Regions from separate parts of the Variovorax rhizosphaerae genome, predicted to be linked through region 2. Evidence: riboswitches for the same ligand, from Rfam matches in the RefSeq annotation. Region 2 holds a riboswitch; the other holds the start of a gene.

Region 1 (8,275 bases), on a different contig from region 2:
CCGACGTAGTCCTTGATGCCGCTGTCCTTGGGCGCGACGAAGTCGGCGAGGCAGCGGCTCGGGCGCATCACGCCGTCGATCATCTGCTTCTCGGTCTGCTGGCGCATGCCGTACCAGGTCAGCGCGACTTCGGTGCGCGACTCGTCCGTGTAGAGCACGATGTCGTCGTCGTTCACCGTGTTGGCCGGCCAAAAGCCGATCACGCCGCTCGCCGACAGCCATCGGCCTTCGATGAGGCGTTGCAGCATGCGCTTGGCATCCGCGTAGACGCGCACGGCCTCGGTGCCGACCACTTCGTCCTTGAGGATCGCGGGGAAGGGCCCGGCCAGGTCCCAGGTCTGGAAGAAGGGGCCCCAGTCGATGTACTTGGCCAATTCGGTCAGGTCGAAGTTCTTGAACACGCGGCGGCCGATGAACTTGGGCACGGTCGGCGTGAACGCGGACCAGTCGACCGGCGTCTTGTTGGCACGCGCCTTGGGCAAGGACCACATGGGCACCTGCTTCTTGTTGGCATGCTGGTGGCGGACCTTGTCGTAGTCGGCGTTGAGTTCGCCGACGAACTTGTCGGCCTGTTCGCTGAGCAGCGACTGCGCCACGCTCACGCTGCGCGAGGCATCGGGCACGTAGACCACGGGGCCTTCGTAGTGCGGCGCGATCTTCACGGCCGTGTGCACGCGACTGGTGGTGGCGCCGCCGATCATCAGCGGGATCTTCTTGATGCGGAAGTGGTCGTCCTTCTGCATCTCGCCGGCGACGTATTGCATCTCTTCAAGCGATGGCGTGATGAGGCCGGAGAGCCCCACGATGTCCGCGCCCTCGACCTTGGCCCGCGCCAGGATCTCGTGGCACGGGACCATCACGCCCATGTTCACCACCTCGAAGTTGTTGCACTGGAGCACGACGGTCACGATGTTCTTGCCGATGTCGTGCACGTCGCCCTTCACCGTGGCGATGATGATCTTGCCCTTGGTGCGCACGTCGCGGCCGGCCGCTTCGTCGCGCTTCTTTTCTTCCTCGATGTAGGGGATGAGGTGGGCCACGGCCTGCTTCATCACGCGGGCGGACTTGACCACTTGCGGCAGGAACATCTTGCCCTGGCCGAACAGGTCGCCCACGATGTTCATGCCGTCCATCAGCGGGCCTTCGATGACGTGCAGCGGACGGCCACCCTTGGCGACGATCGCCTGGTAGGCCTCCTCGGTGTCCTCGACGATGAAGTCGGTGATGCCGTGCACCAGCGCGTGGCTGAGCCTTTGGCCGACAGTCTGCGGCGCCTCGGGCGTGCCGCGCCATTCGAGCTTCTTGCTCTCGTCCTTGGCGCCGCTCTTGGCAGTCTCCGCCACTTCGACGAGGCGCTCGCCCGCATCGGGCCGACGATTCAGGATCACGTCCTCCACGCGCTCGCGCAACGTCGGCTCCAGGTCGTCGTACACGCCGACCATGCCCGCGTTGACGATGCCCATGTCCATGCCCGCCTTGATCGCGTGGTACAGGAACACCGTGTGGATCGCTTCGCGCACCGGGTCGTTGCCGCGGAAGCTGAAGCTCACGTTCGACACCCCGCCCGACACCTTCGCGCCCGGCAGGTTCTGCTTGATCCAGCGCGTCGCCTCGATGAAGTCGACCGCGTAGTTGTTGTGCTCCTCGATGCCCGTGGCCACCGCGAAGATGTTCGGGTCGAAGATGATGTCTTCGGGCGGGAAGTCGATCTCGTCCACGAGGATGCGGTACGCCCGCTCGCAGATCTCGATCTTGCGCTCGTAGGTATCGGCCTGGCCCTTCTCGTCAAAGGCCATCACGACGGCAGCGGCGCCATAGCGGCGCAGCAACTTGGCATGGTGCTTGAACTGCTCCACGCCCTCCTTCATCGAGATCGAGTTGACGATGCCCTTGCCCTGGATGCAGCGCAGGCCGGCCTCGATCACTTCCCACTTTGAGCTGTCCACCATGATCGGCACGCGCGCGATGTCGGGCTCGCTGGCGATCAGGTTCAGGAAGCGCACCATCGCGGCCTTGCTGTCGAGCATGGCCTCGTCCATGTTGATGTCGATGACCTGCGCGCCGTTCTCGACCTGCTGCCGCGCGACGGCCAGCGCGTCCTCGTACTGGCCGTTCAGGATCATCCGCGCGAAGGCCTTGGAGCCGGTGACGTTGGTGCGCTCGCCGACGTTGACGAAGAGCGAGCCCTCGCCGATGGCCACCGGCTCGAGGCCGGACAGCAGCATGGGGGGAACGTGGACTGGATCTGTGGAGGACATGGCACTCACCTGTGTGAATCGGGTCAGCAGGTGAGCGTCGTTGCGAATGAGACCTGGGGAATCCCAAGCCTGACAGCCCGGCGCGCGGGGTGCACGCGGTGCACTCGGCGCAAGGGTTGTTGCAACGCTCCTTGGGAGCGCGCGATTTTAAGCGGTTTGCGCCTGGCGACCCAGCGCCGAGGTCGGCAGGCCGAAGATGCGGTCGAAGCCCCAGTTGAACGCGAAGGTGTAGACCAGGAAGTAGACCGACAGCACCAGGTCCATCACGAACGCCTCCCACAGCGACACGCCGAGCCACCACGCCACCAAGGGCGCCAGCAACGCGATCAGGCCGCCTTCGAAGCCAATGGCATGCGCGACGCGCCGCTTGATGCTGCGCCCGGACGTGGTCTGGCGCGACTCCCAGCGCTCGAAACCCAGGGTGAAGAAGAAGTTCCAGGCCAGCGCCACGGCCGACATCGACATCGCCAGCGGCCCGGAACTGGCCAGGTGCTCGCCGGACATCCAGCTCAGCCCGATGCTCGAGCTCACGATGGCCAAGCCCTCGTAGAGACTGAAATAGACGACTTTGCGCTGGATGCCTTGCATGATGAAACTGCCGCTTGGTTGATTGGAGTGGCTCGACTTTATTGGAGTATTTCTGATATAAAAAGTCATCTTCTTTCAATTTCATTGATAGATCATGGCCTTCACCAGCGAGAGCGTCGAAGTCTTCCTGGCGGTGCTCGACAAGGGCTCGTTCTCAGCGGCGGCCCGGGCGCTGGGGCGGGTGCCGTCGGCGGTCAGCATGGCGGTCGCCCAACTGGAAGCCGAACTTGATTTGCCGCTGTTCGACCGCAGCGGCCGGGAGCCCAAGCCGACCGAGGCGGCACGCTCGCTGGAGCCGCAGGCGCGATTGCTTGCGGCGCAACTCAAGGCGCTGCAGGTGCAGGCTCTGGGGCTCACGCAAGGGCTGGAGAACCGGCTGACGCTGGCCATCGCACCCGAACTGCTGTCCGCGCCCTGGAGCGCGGCGCTGGCGACGCTGGCGCAGGAACATCCCTTGCTCGAAGTCGAGGTGCTGGCCGCGCCGCAGGCCGACGCGCTGGAGATGCTGCACCTCGGCCGCGCGCAACTTGCGCTGGTCTTCGAGCGGCCGAGCATCGACGGGCGCGAAGGCTTCCAGGAGGTGGCGAGCGAAGTCCTGGTCGCGGTGATCGCGCCGACGCACCCGGTCTATGTCGCAGCCGGCAGCCGGCTCGGCGAGCAGCACCTGGTCAACACGCGGCAGGTGGTGGTGGCAGGCCGCGACCTGGCCTCGCGCGACCCGCGCTTCGTCTTCGCGAGGCACACCTGGCGCACCGACAACGCACTGGCCGCGCTGAGCCTGATCACGGCCGGGCTCGGCTGGGGCTGGCTGCCGCGCACCTTCGCGCAGCCGCATGTCGCGACCGGCGCGCTCGTCGAGATCGTGTTCGACAACCTGTCGAACGGGCTGGACCTGTGGGTCGACGTGGTGTGGTCGCGCGAACGGCCGCTTGGGCTGGGGGCGCAGCGCTTCATCGCGCTGATCCAGAAGGCGGGCAAGGACGCTGCGGCACCGGTGGTCTGAAAGGCCGAGGTTCCGCCGCCGAGTGCGCTCAGGCGACTGGCAGTGCAAGCGCCCCGGTGTGGCCCGCATCCGACTTTGCGATCCAACGCGGAACTGCGTTGAATTGCCGTGCCGTCCTGTAGCGAATGGCGTTGAAATTGCCGTGCCCTCCTACCGCGCTGGCTGCGGCGCTCCGCCTTGTCTGCGCTTGATCGCGAGGTGGTGTCAGCGCGGGCCGCCTGGCCCGCCACCCCCGTGGCCGCCGCCGTGGTGGCCGCCACTGCCACCATGACCACCGCCATGGCCTCCCCCTCCATGCCCCGGCGGGCCGCCATGCGGGCGGTCCGGGCCGGGCGGGCGCGGGCCCGGCGGACGATGGTGGTCGCCACCGCCGCCCGGTCCCGGGTGCGGCGGCCGGTAGCCCGGGTCGCGTGGCGGCCCGTAGCCTGGGCCCGGGTGCGGACGGTAATCTGGCCGCGGCCCGTAGCCCGGACCGGGAGGACGCACCGGCGGCACGAAGCCCGGCCCCGGTGGCCGGGGTTGCCAGCCCGCATGCGGAGGCGGCATCGGACGCCAGCCGGGCACGGGCGGCGGGGGCGGACGACCGCCCCACCAGCGTGGCTCGCTGTACCAGGGCCGGTCGCGGTAGTAGTTGCCCCAGTAGTTGCCGATGCTGAAGGCGACGATCGGCACGCCGATCACCGCGCCGTAGCCCGCCAGCGGCACGTAGCCGCCGCCGTAGGGGTAGTCGAGCCGCGTCGCCGCGGCCCAGCCGCGCAAGCCGTCGGGCAGGACGATGTCGCACCAGCCATAACCGCCCGTGCATCCCATGACCTGCACCGACTGGCCCGGCGCCAGCCGCGCAATCGATGGGTATTGGGACGACGGGCCGGCGCGGAGGTTGACCGATCCGCGAGTGAAGGCCTGCTGGGCGGATGCCGCCATCGGCAGCGCCAACGCGAGGGCGCCAATGCCGATCCAGCGTTGGCCGAACGTGAAGCTCATGGGTGCTGTTCCTTTTTCGGTCAGGGTAGGCGTCGATCAACAAATGTCAATCGGCACCCCGCCTTGACCCGACAACGCTCCGGCTGTCGGCTGCGTGCACGAAGCTCACACGCAGCAATGCGGCTTTACGCCTGCTTCACAACAACGCGCGATGGGCGCGCCTTCAGGCCGTGGCGTCGGCAGGCTCGCGATAGAAGTGCAGTGCGCGTGCCTTCTGTGGCGACACCGCACGGCCGATCGCCGCGATGTGGTCCGGCGTGGTGCCGCAACAGCCGCCGACGATGTTGACCAGCCCTTCGGCCGCGAAGTCGTGCAGCAGCCGCGAGGTGTCGGCCGGCGTCTCGTCGAAGCCGGTGTCGCTCATCGGATTGGGCAGGCCGGCGTTGGGATAGCAGCTGATGAAGGTGTCGCCCGCGACCTTCGACAGCTCCTGGATGTAGGGCCGCATCAGCGCCGCGCCGAGTGCGCAGTTCAGGCCGATGGCCAACGGCTGCGCATGGCGCACGCTGTGCCAGAAGGCGGTGACGGTCTGGCCGCTGAGGATGCGGCCCGAGGCATCGGTGACGGTGCCGCTGATGATGAGCGGCAGGCGATGGCCCGAGCTGTCGAAGTACTCGTCGACCGCGAACAGCGCGGCCTTGGCATTGAGTGTGTCGAAGATGGTCTCGACCAGGATCACGTCGGCGCCGCCTTCGACCAGCGCTTCGGTCTGCTCGTAGTAGGCGGCGCGCAGTGATTCGAAGTCGACGTTGCGCGCGCCGGGGTCGTTCACGTCGGGGCTGATGCTGGCGGTCTTGGGCGTCGGGCCGAGGGCGCCGGCGACGAAGCGGGGCTTGTCGGGCGTGCTGAACTTGTCGCAGGCGGCGCGGGCGAGCTTGGCGGATTCGAGGTTCATCTCGCGTGCCAGGTGGGCCATCTTGTAGTCCTCCTGCGCGATGGTGGTGGCGCCGAAGGTGTTGGTCTCGATGAGGTCGGCACCGGCCGCGAGGTAGCCCTCGTGGATGTCGCGGATCACGTCGGGGCGGGTGAGGGAGAGCAGCTCGTTGTTGCCCTTCACGTCGCGCTCGAAGTCCTTGAAGCGCTCGCCCCGGTACTGCGCCTCGGTGAGCTTGAAGCGCTGGATCATCGTGCCCATGGCGCCGTCGAGGATGGCGATGCGCTGGGCGAGGATGGCGGGCAGTTGCTGGGCGCGGGTGTAGGCGATGGGCTTCATGGGGGTCGATTGTAGAAAGCCGACCTTGGTCGGCGTAAACAAGGTCCATTTGTCGAAGAGTTCTCACACCGAAAGGGGCAGCGTCAGCCCGGCATTCAGCCGCACCGATCGATACACATCAGTTGCGCAACAATCGGCTTGGCAAGACAGCCAACAGCGGCGTCGGCCTCACAACAAGCCATCAGGGAGAAAATTTTGCGAAATATTGGAATCATTTCTACGCTTGCAACCGTCGCGCTTTTGAGCGGCTGTGCGCAACAGGTGAAGCAAGGCAATCAGACGCTTGGTTCCACCAGTAATCCTCAACAATCCAGCGGTCCTGTGATTGGCTCACCACAGCCAAGTCAGGCGCAGCTTGCAGCTATTGATGCAACTTTGACAGCGCCGATGAGCGACAAAAGTATTGCGGAAGCGCGTAGAGAGGCCGCCCCCAACATTTCGAAGGTCCTCAGGATCATGTCTTGTTCACCGCGGGGCGAATTGCCCAACAGGTACCTCAACTCGTTGGCGGACCCGGGGACCAATCTCATGAACCATGTGGCGCCGGCCATCGGTATGCAATACCACCCCAAGGGTCAGTGCCTGACGGTAACTAGGCTAGATGGATGGCGCATGAAAGCGAAAAATGCGTTCTACTTTCGCGCTGTTTACAGTTCGGATGCAAGCGGCGAAAGTTCCACTCGCGGTTACTCCTTTATCAAACAACCCGATGGCCTTTGGTTGCTTGGACCCGAATACTGAATTGCGAGAACTGAGGCGGGCTTTGTGCGGCGACTGGCCGCTGCTTGCAGCGGCCGCTCAGCGCCCCTCGACAAACCCCAACACCGCCTCCACCATCCGCCGCACATGCGGCTGCACCTTCGCAGCCACTTCCGGCAGGTAGTCGAAGGGCAATTGCTCCTGCATGTAGCTCGACTGCGTCATCTCCAGTTGCACTGCGTGGATGCCGCGCGACGGGTCGCCGTATTGGCGCGTGATGTAGCCGCCCTTGAAGCGGCCGTTGAGTACGCCGGTGAAGCCGGGGGCCGATGTCGCGATGCCTTGGAGCGTCTGCGCCAATGACGGATCGCAGCTGGCGCCGTTCGCCGTACCGAGGTTCAGGTCGGGCAGCTTGCCGTCGAAGAAGCGCGGCAGCACGGAACGGATCGAATGCGCATCCCACAGCGCGATGGTGCCGTGCGCGGCCTTGAGGCGGGCCAGCTCGGTCTGCAACTGCGTGTGGTACGGGCGCCAGATCGCGTCGCGTCGCGCGGCGATCTCCATCTTGCCGGGCAGGTCGCTGGCCGAATAGATCGGCGTCTTGTCGAAGGTGTCGACGGGGCACAGGCCGGTGGTGTCCTGGCCGGGGTAGAGGTTCTGGTCGTCGGGTGGGCGGTTCACGTCGATGACGTAGCGCGAGTGCGTGGCGACCAATACCGAGGCGCCGAGTTCGTCGGCGAAGTCGTAGAGGCGCTCCAGGTGCCAGTCGGTGTCGGGCACGTGGCGCGCTTCGGCGGTGAAACGGCTGGCCAGTGCCAGCGGGACATGCGTGCCGACATGCGGCATCGAGATCAGCAAAGGGCGCGTGCCCTGGCGGAAGCGGAACGGTGGCTCGGTGGTCGTGAACAGGCTCATGGGTGGTTCGATAGCAGTTGGCTGCGTGCGGCGACGAAGCCCGCCGCGGCGCTGTCGTGGAGCATATGCCGTCCCGACTGCACGCGTTGCACGCCGGCCACCCATGCGGCGTCGATGGCGCTGGTGCGGTGGCTGGCGAAGACGTGTGAGGACAGCATGTCGCCGGCGCTGAGTCCGGCGAGCGCGGGATGGTTCGCGTCGAGCGCGATGAAATCCGCCTGCTGGCCGACTGCGAGGCCCGCGACAGCGCGGCCTGAGGCTTGCGCACCGCCCTGCACGGCCGCCAGCGTCATCGAGGTGGCGACCTGCGGGTGTGCTGCGGTGGCTGCGACGTTGCGTTGCCGTGTGCCCAGCCGTTGGCTGTATTCGAGCATCAGCAACTCCTCGGCCGCATTCACGCAGATGTGGCTGTCGGAGCCGAGGCCCCAGGCGCCTTGCCATCGCGGCAGGTCGAAGATGCCGTCGCCGAGGTTGGCTTCGGTGGTGGGGCAGAGGCCGGCGATGGCGCCGCTGGCTGCGGCGCGGCGGTATTCGTCGGCGTCCATGTGCGTGGCGTGGACGAGGCACCAGCGGGCATCGACTTCCGCATGGTCGAGCAGCCAGGAGACGGGGCGC
Region 2 (8,275 bases):
GCGGGCTCGGCGAGTGGGCCTGGCAGCCGCCCGCAAGCCTCGCGGCCGGACTCGCCTTCTTCGCATCCGCCGTGTTGGCGGTGCTGTTGTCCACGTCGATGGTGATGCTGCTCAACATCGCGGCTGCGGCGGCGCTCAACGAACGCGGCATCAACGCACTCGCCGCGCCGGTCGTCATCGTGTTCTCCGGCAACCTGCTGCCGCTGATGCTCGCGCCGGATGCCTGGCAGACCGCCTTGCTGTTGCAGCCGCTTGCCGGCGTGGTCGACATTCCTGCGCGCCTGTACTTCGGACTGATGAGCGGCCCGCAGGCGCTGGTCGGCCTCGGCCTGCAGTGCTTCTGGCTCACCGTGCTGGTCGTGACAGGTCACCTGGCGATGGACCGGACCATGCGCAAGCTCGACGTGCAGGGCGGTTGACATGGGATCGCTGGCGCTCTTCTTCCGCTTGGTGAGGGCATCGCTCGACAGCCAGGCGCGCTATCCCGCGTCTGCCCTGATGCTGACGCTCGGCCAGTTGCTGGGGACCGGCATCGAGATGATTGCCGTCTGGGCGCTGTTCCATCGTTTCGGCGACGTGCAGGGTTGGCGCATCGGCGAGGTGGCGGTGTTCTACGGGCTCGTCAATTGCATGTTCGCCATCGCCGACGCGATGGGCCGCGGGTTCGACGTGCTGGGCACCGATTTCCTGCGCACCGGAACATTCGACCGGCTGCTGCTGCGCCCACGCCCGCTGGCGTTGCAGCTGATGGGGCACGACTTCCGCATCAGCCGCCTGGGCCGCTTGCTGCAAGGTGCGGCGCTGCTGGCCTTCGGTGCGGTGCAGACGGATCTGGCCTGGACGCCGCAGGCGGTGCTCATCGCGCTGTTCGCGCTGGCCGGCGGCGTGGCGCTGTTCCTCGGCATCTTCGTCTTGCAGGGCACGCTGTCGTTCTGGACGGTGGAAAGCCTGGAGATCGCCAACGTGCTGACCTACGGCGGCGTGCAGGCCGCGCAGTTCCCGCTGGCCATCTATGCCCAGTGGTTTCGCCGTGTGCTGACTTTCATCGTGCCTTTGGCCTGCGTGGCCTACTACCCGGTGCTGGCGATCCTCGACAAGGTTGATCCGCTGGGTGCGCCGGGCTGGGTCGGCTGGGTATCGCCGCTCGCGGGCTTCGTGTTCCTCGCTGCGGCATTCGGGGTGTGGCGCTTCGGCTTGCGCCACTACGCTTCGACGGGGAGTTGAGTGGCGGCAGATGGGGACGGACGGCCGAAACGCAGACGTTGCTTTCCGTGATCAGCGTGTCATCGATGTCGCTGAAGAGTCCGGTCAGGCGCTGCCGTTCGATCGCGCTCCACGAGTCCATGGAAAGCAGGGCGTTCTTCATTCGCGATGAAGCAAGCTGACCGCGAAGGCGAACACGACGAATCCGGTCAGGATGAAAAGACTTTTCCACGTTCGTCCTGTCCGGCCAGGTTCAAGCAGCGAATCTTGCGGCATCGTTGGGTTGTAGTAGACGGTGAGGGTGTCAACGCCCGTATATCTCGCGTTGAATTCGCTGCGCTCTGCGGTTGACACGCACCATGGTGTGCTGCGGATCCGGTCGTTCTTGTAGCGCACGCCCGCGACTGCGTATTCGTATCGGACCCACGCGGTGGGGCAATCCGTGTCATCGGTGCCGGTTTCCGCGATCCCCTTTGCCACGAACTGCCCGTGGACGCTCGGCCAGCTTCGGGTCTTGGATGCCCGGACCAGGTCCCCACCCATAGGGGCTGCACACAAGAGAAATATCACGGCAAAGAGCAAGATCTTCAAACCCAGCGGGCTCAAGAGCTTGTCCATCGCCGATCACCCCGCCGTCTGCAACGCCAATCCCGCGTGCTCCCGCAGCGGATGAAAGTGAATCTTCGGAAAGCGCTCCTGCGCCAAGCGCACGTCATACGGCGACGTGCACAGGAAGGCCAGCGTATCGGCCGCATCCTTGGCCATGCGCTGCGGATACGCGTTCACGAACTCGCGCAACTCGGCCGGCGTGTCGGCCGTGATCCAGCGTGCGCCCGTGTACTGGCAGCCTTCCAGCTTCACGTCGGCGTCGTACTCGGCCTTCAGGCGATGCTGCACCACTTCGAACTGCAGTTGCCCGACCGCGCCCAGCAGCATCGGCCCGCCGATCTCCGGCCGGAACACCTGGATCGCACCCTCTTCGCCAAGCTGCGCGAGGCCTTGTTGCAATTGCTTCGTGCGCAACGGGTTCTTCAGGATCACCGTCATGAACAACTCCGGCGCGAAGAACGGCAGCCCGGTGAACTGCAGCGATGCACCATCGGTGATCGTGTCGCCCAGCTGCACACCGCCATGCGTGGTGAAGCCCACGATGTCGCCCGCATAGGCCTCGTCCACCGCCTCGCGCCGCTGGCTCATGAAGGTCACGACGCTGGTCGGCCGCAACTCCTTGGCGGTGCGCTGCACGCGCAGCTTCATGCCCGGTGTGTACTTGCCCGAGGCCATGCGCACGAAGGCGATGCGGTCGCGGTGGTTGGCGTCCATGTTGGCCTGCACCTTGAACACCACGCCGGCAAAGTCCTTGTCCTCCGGCTGGATCTCCTTCACCACCGGCTGGCGGTTCACCAGCGTGGTGCTGGTGCGCGACTGCGGCGACGGCGCGAGGTCGACCAGCGCATCCAGCACTTCCATCACGCCGAAGTTGTTCACGCCGGACCCGAAGAACACCGGCGTCTGCTTGCCCGCCAGGAAGGCCTCATGGTCCCAGGAATGCGACGCGCCGGTGGCCAGTTCCATGCTCTCCATCGCGTCCTCGAAGTCCTTGCCGAAGCGCTTGGTCAGCGTCTCGCGGTCGGACAGCGGAATCGTCTCGAAGTCCTGCGGCAGCCGCTCGCTGCCCGACTCGAACACCGTCATCGCCTGCGTGCGCAGGTTCATGATCCCGCGGAAGGCCTTGCCCTGACCCACCGGCCAGGTCATCGGCACGCAGGCCATGCCGAGCTCGCGCTCCACCTCGTCGAGGATGTCCAGCGGCTCGCGCACTTCGCGGTCCATCTTGTTGACGAAGGTGATGATGGGCGTGTCGCGCTGGCGGCAGACCTCGATCAGGCGCCGCGTCTGCGCTTCCACGCCGTTGGCCGCGTCGATCACCATCAGCGCCGAGTCCACGGCCGTCAGCACGCGGTAGGTGTCTTCCGAGAAGTCCTTGTGGCCCGGTGTGTCGAGAAGGTTGATGACATGCTCGCGGTAGGCCATCTGCATCACCGACGAAGCCACCGAGATGCCACGCTGCTTCTCGATTTCCATCCAGTCCGACGTGGCATGGCGCGAGGCCTTGCGCGCCTTCACCGAGCCGGCGATCTGGATCGCGCCCGAGAACAGCAGCAGCTTCTCGGTCAGCGTGGTCTTGCCCGCGTCAGGGTGGGAGATGATCGCGAAGGTGCGACGGCGGCGGGTTTCGGAAAGATAGGACACGAAGAGGGTTCCAGGGACAGGGTGCGGCCCGCAAGGCTTGCGCAGCCGCGCAGTCGCCTTGATGAGGCGCACGAGGCGCGGCGGGCCAGTGGTCGAGGAGAACCCGCGATTATCGCCGCCCGGGCATGAACGGTCACTTGCACGGTGCCGCCACATCCTTCTCCCCTCTGCGGAGTTGAGGACGGATGCGGCGCGCCGGGCCGCGAGAGCCTGCCCGCGAAGAGCACGCCCCAGGCCTTTCAACGTCACATCGGCGGCTGGAACCCATCGCGCCCGACCAGCATGCGCAGCGCGGTCGGCTTGCCGTCCTTTTCCTGCGCCGTGATGACCACCTTCGCGCCCGGCACCACCAGCGCCGCCTGGTCCTGGTTGCCCGGCTTGAAGGTCACGACCGGCGTGCCCGCAGGCACGATCACCGTCTGCTCGCCACCCTTGTACTTGAGCAACAGTTTCTGCCCGCCCGGCACCGATGCCGGCGCGGCCGACAGCGTGGACACCGTGGCGTTCGTCATCGTGCTCTCGGGCATGTAGTCCCAGGGACGGAAGCCTTCGCCCGTGCCGCGCGCGGATTCGGGAAACACCACGATCTCCAGCGCACGCTGCGTGCCGTCGGGCTGCGGCATCGACCCGGCGCCGACGAAGCTGTCGGCCTTGATGTCCGCCATCGTGAGCGGCACGACTTCCGAGACGTTCATGTCCGCAGGCCGCACCAGCGTGACCACTTCCCCGCTGCGGTCCTTGACCACCATCGACGTGGCATCGACACGTTCGATCACGCCGCGCACGCGGACCTGTGCGGGCGTTTGTGCCGACACAAGCAAGGGCAGGGCGGAAGCCGCTGCGATGGCCAACGAAATGGCAAGCTGCTGGGCTCTCAACATGGCGTGAAGTCTCCGTACAGGCAGTGGGGATCGGCAGTCTAGGACGATCGGGGTAACGTTGCTGGCCACCCAAAACCCAGCCGCGCTAAAATCCGCCGTTCCGAGGAGCGTTGCAGCGCCGACAGGCGTGAGGCTCGGACCCTTATCGCAACCACGCTCACCCGCTGTTCTCGCGGTGAGTCTTCATCCCCGAACGCAGTGGCATTCTTCAAACCAGCTTTGTTGGAGTTCACATGAGCGCAGTTCTCAAGCCCACCCCCGTTTCCACCGTCGACCAGGCCATCGCCGACCTGTCCCTTGCCGCCTGGGGCCGCAAGGAAATCCGGATCGCCGAGACCGAGATGCCCGGCCTCATGGCCATCCGCGAAGAGTTCGCGAAGTCGCAACCGTTGGAGGGCGCACGCATCACCGGCTCGCTGCACATGACCATCCAGACGGCCGTGCTGATCGAGACGTTGCAAGCCCTCGGCGCGCAAGTGCGTTGGGCCTCGTGCAACATCTTCTCGACGCAAGACCATGCCGCCGCCGCCATCGCGGCCGCCGGCACGCCCGTGTTCGCGATCAAGGGCGAGTCGCTGAAAGACTACTGGGACTACACCCACAGCATCTTCGACTTCGGCGCCAAGGGCACGAAGGGCGAAGGCCCGAACATGATCCTCGACGACGGCGGCGATGCCACGCTGCTCATGCACCTGGGCCAGCGCGCCGAGAAGGACCAAAGCGTCTTGGCCAACCCCACCAGCGAAGAAGAACGCATCCTCTACGCCGCCATCAAGGCCAAGCTCGCCGTCGACAACAGCTGGTACACCCGCAAGTCCGCCGAGATCATCGGCGTGACCGAAGAAACCACCACCGGCGTGCACCGCCTCAATGAAATGTCGGCCAAGGGCACGCTGCTGTTCCGCGCCATCAACGTGAACGACTCGGTCACCAAGAGCAAGTTCGACAACCTCTATGGCTGCCGCGAATCGCTGGTCGACGGCATCAAGCGTGCCACCGACGTGATGATCGCCGGCAAGGTCGCCTGCGTGGCCGGTTACGGCGACGTGGGCAAGGGCTCGGCACAAGCCCTGCGTGCACTGAGCGCGCAAGTGTGGGTCACCGAGATCGACCCCATCAATGCCCTGCAAGCCGCGATGGAAGGCTACAAGGTCGTCACGATGGAATACGCCGCCGACAAGGCCGACATCTTCGTGACCACCACCGGGAACAAGGACGTCATCACGCACGACACCATGGTCAAGATGAAGGACCAGGCCATCGTCTGCAACATCGGCCACTTCGACAACGAGATCGACGTCGCGTCGATCGAGAAGTACGAATGGGAAGAGATCAAGCCGCAGGTCGACCACATCACCTTCCCCGATGGCAAGAAGATCATCCTGCTGGCCAAGGGCCGCCTTGTGAACCTCGGCTGCGGCACGGGCCATCCGAGCTTCGTGATGTCCTCGTCCTTCGCCAACCAGACCATCGCGCAGATCGAGCTGTTCACCAAGCAAGATGCGTATCAGGCCGGCAAGGTCTACGTGCTGCCCAAGCACCTCGACGAGAAGGTCGCGCGCCTGCACCTGAAGAAGGTCGGCGCGATGCTGACCGAACTCACCGACGCACAGGCCGCGTACATCGGTGTGAACAAGGCGGGTCCGTACAAGGCGGACACCTACCGCTACTGATCGGCGCCCCTTGCGCGCTGATCAATTGCTCGTGGAGCGCGGCCTGGCCGCGTCCCGATCCCAAGCTGTTCGCCTGATCGCCGGTGGCCTGCGCTGGCGCGATGCCGGCACCACCGACGCCTGGCGCAACGTGGCGAAGAACCGCGACGACCTGCCCGAGACGGCGGAACTCGAACTGCTCGACGCGGCCGAGTCACGCTACGTCTCGCGCGGCGGGCTCAAGCTCGAAGGCGCGTTGCGCGTCGCGGGCCTCGACGTGTCCGGCAAGCGTTGCCTCGACGTGGGCCAGTCGACCGGCGGCTTCACCGATTGCCTCCTGCAGCACGGTGCGCTGCACGTGACCGGCATCGATGTCGGCCACGGCCAGTTGCATGCGCGGTTGCGCGAGGACGAACGCGTGACCGCCATCGAGAAGGTCAATGCGCGCGCCTTGACGCCTGCCGACCTGACGGACGATGACGTTGACGACGACGCCACATCGGAGCCATCAGCTGAACCCGCTTTCGACCTCATCGTCGGCGACCTGTCCTTCATTTCACAGACGCTGGTGCTCCCGGCCGTCGTGCAGTTCCTCACGCCCTCCGGCGATTTGCTGATGCTCGTCAAGCCGCAATTCGAATTGCAGCCCGGGCAGGTCGGCAAAGGCGGTATCGTTCGCGACTCGGCCCTGTACGCGGTGGTCGAGCAGCGTTTGCGGGAGGCATGCGCTGCGCTGGATCTGCGTGTGGTGAACTGGTTCGACAGTCCGATCGAGGGCGGTGACGGGAACCACGAATTTTTCTTGCATGCCGTTCGCGCAGAGCGGTGAACCCAGGAGTAGGCCGTGCGTCTGCCACTAAGTTTTGAATTCTTTCCGACCAAGACGCCAGAAGGCGCGGTCAAGCTGCGCGCCGTGCGCCAGCAGTTGTATGCCATGCAACCCGAGTTCTGCTCGGTCACCTATGGTGCCGGCGGCTCGACGCATGCCGGCACCTTCAATGCCGTGCGCGAGATCCTGGCCGAGGGCGTGGATGCGGCCAGCCATTTCTCCTGCATCGGCGCTACCAAGGCAACGGTGCGCGAGCAACTGGCCGAGCTGAAGTCCATGGGCGTCAAGCGCTTGGTCGCACTGCGCGGCGACCTGCCGAGCGGCTATGGCGCCGGTGGCGAGTTCCAGTACGCCAGCGACCTGATCGGCTTCATCCGCAACGAGACCGGCAACGACTTCCACATCGAGGTGGCTTGCTACCCCGAAGTGCATCCCCAAGCCCGCTCACCCGAAGCCGACCTCAAGGCCTTCGCGACCAAGGTGCGAGCAGGTGCCGACTCGGCGATCTCGCAGTACTTCTTCAGCCCCGAGGCGTACTTCCGCTTCGTCGACGAGGTGCGTGCGTTGGGCATCGACACGCCCATCGTGCCGGGCGTCATGCCGATCATCAGTTCGACGCAACTGATGCGCTTCTCCGATGCCTGCGGCGCGGAGATTCCCAGATGGATTCGCCTGCGCCTGCAAAGCTATGGTGACGACGTGGAATCGATCAAGTCCTTCGGCCTTGACGTGGTCGCCGCGCTGTGCGAGCGCTTGCGTGCCGGCGGCGCACCGGCGATGCACTTCTACACGATGAACCAGTCGGTGGCGACCCTCGCAGTGCTGCAGCGATTGGGTTGGGGCCCATGAACTTCTGGCGCGTCGGTCGCAGGGTTGCAGCGTTGCTTGCGGTGGCATTCACCGCCGGCTGCGTCGTCCCGCCCGCCGCGCCTGATTCGCCTGGTTCCGAGGGCACTGAAGCAGCTTCGAACGCCGGAGCGGGCACCCCGTCCACCGGCTTCTCCTGGCCCGGCCTGCGTCCCCTTGCGCGCCAGCCCGCGACACCGCCCGGTGCCGCGCCACAGTCGGCCGTCGCGACAGTGAACTACGACATCTACAACTCGGAGTCGCCCGACGACGGTGTGCCGGGCGACACCGGTCCGCGGGAAGTGATCGAGCGCGGCAATGCCTCCTGGTACGGCATCGATTTCCACAACAAGAAAACGGCGAACGGCGAACGCTTCGACATGAGCGCCATGACCGCGGCCCACAAGACCCTGCCCTTCAACACCAAGGTATGTGTGCGAAGCCTGGTCAACGGCAAGGAAGTCCTGGTTCGCATCAATGATCGCGGCCCTTTCGCGGCCGGTCGGATCATCGATCTCAGCCGAGCCGCGGCGGAGCAGATCGGCATGATGGGCCTGGGCATCAAGCAGGTGGCCTTGTCGGTGATCGACCGCAAGGAGCAACGCTGCGGC

Evidence for each region. A riboswitch is a leader RNA that binds a small molecule or an ion and turns the genes downstream of it on or off. The one in region 2 is predicted to bind S-adenosylhomocysteine.
Region 1: linked by a shared signal. The riboswitch ahead of metH (methionine synthase) and the one ahead of ahcY (adenosylhomocysteinase) in region 2 are both predicted to bind S-adenosylhomocysteine.

What each region holds. Positions count from the first base shown of each region.
Region 1 is NZ_JBBKZT010000001.1:129,488-137,762, forward strand. Features, by position in the region: gene metH (methionine synthase) at 1-2,258, opposite strand, end outside; S-adenosyl-L-homocysteine riboswitch at 2,284-2,397, opposite strand; gene WKW82_RS00530 (PACE efflux transporter) at 2,406-2,846, opposite strand; gene WKW82_RS00535 (LysR family transcriptional regulator) at 2,941-3,849, shown strand; gene WKW82_RS00540 (SH3 domain-containing protein) at 4,054-4,833, opposite strand; gene WKW82_RS00545 (homocysteine S-methyltransferase family protein) at 4,997-6,046, opposite strand; gene WKW82_RS00550 (hypothetical protein) at 6,185-6,787, shown strand; gene hutG (N-formylglutamate deformylase) at 6,845-7,660, opposite strand; gene WKW82_RS00560 (formimidoylglutamate deiminase) at 7,657-8,275, opposite strand, start outside.
Region 2 is NZ_JBBKZT010000004.1:391,834-400,108, forward strand. Features, by position in the region: gene WKW82_RS11000 (ABC transporter permease) at 1-419, shown strand, start outside; gene WKW82_RS11005 (ABC transporter permease) at 421-1,224, shown strand; gene WKW82_RS11010 (DUF3592 domain-containing protein) at 1,363-1,821, opposite strand; gene WKW82_RS11015 (peptide chain release factor 3) at 1,828-3,456, opposite strand; gene WKW82_RS11020 (hypothetical protein) at 3,702-4,337, opposite strand; S-adenosyl-L-homocysteine riboswitch at 4,434-4,503, shown strand; gene ahcY (adenosylhomocysteinase) at 4,571-6,010, shown strand; gene WKW82_RS11030 (TlyA family RNA methyltransferase) at 6,021-6,818, shown strand; gene metF (methylenetetrahydrofolate reductase [NAD(P)H]) at 6,834-7,667, shown strand; gene WKW82_RS11040 (septal ring lytic transglycosylase RlpA family protein) at 7,664-8,275, shown strand, end outside.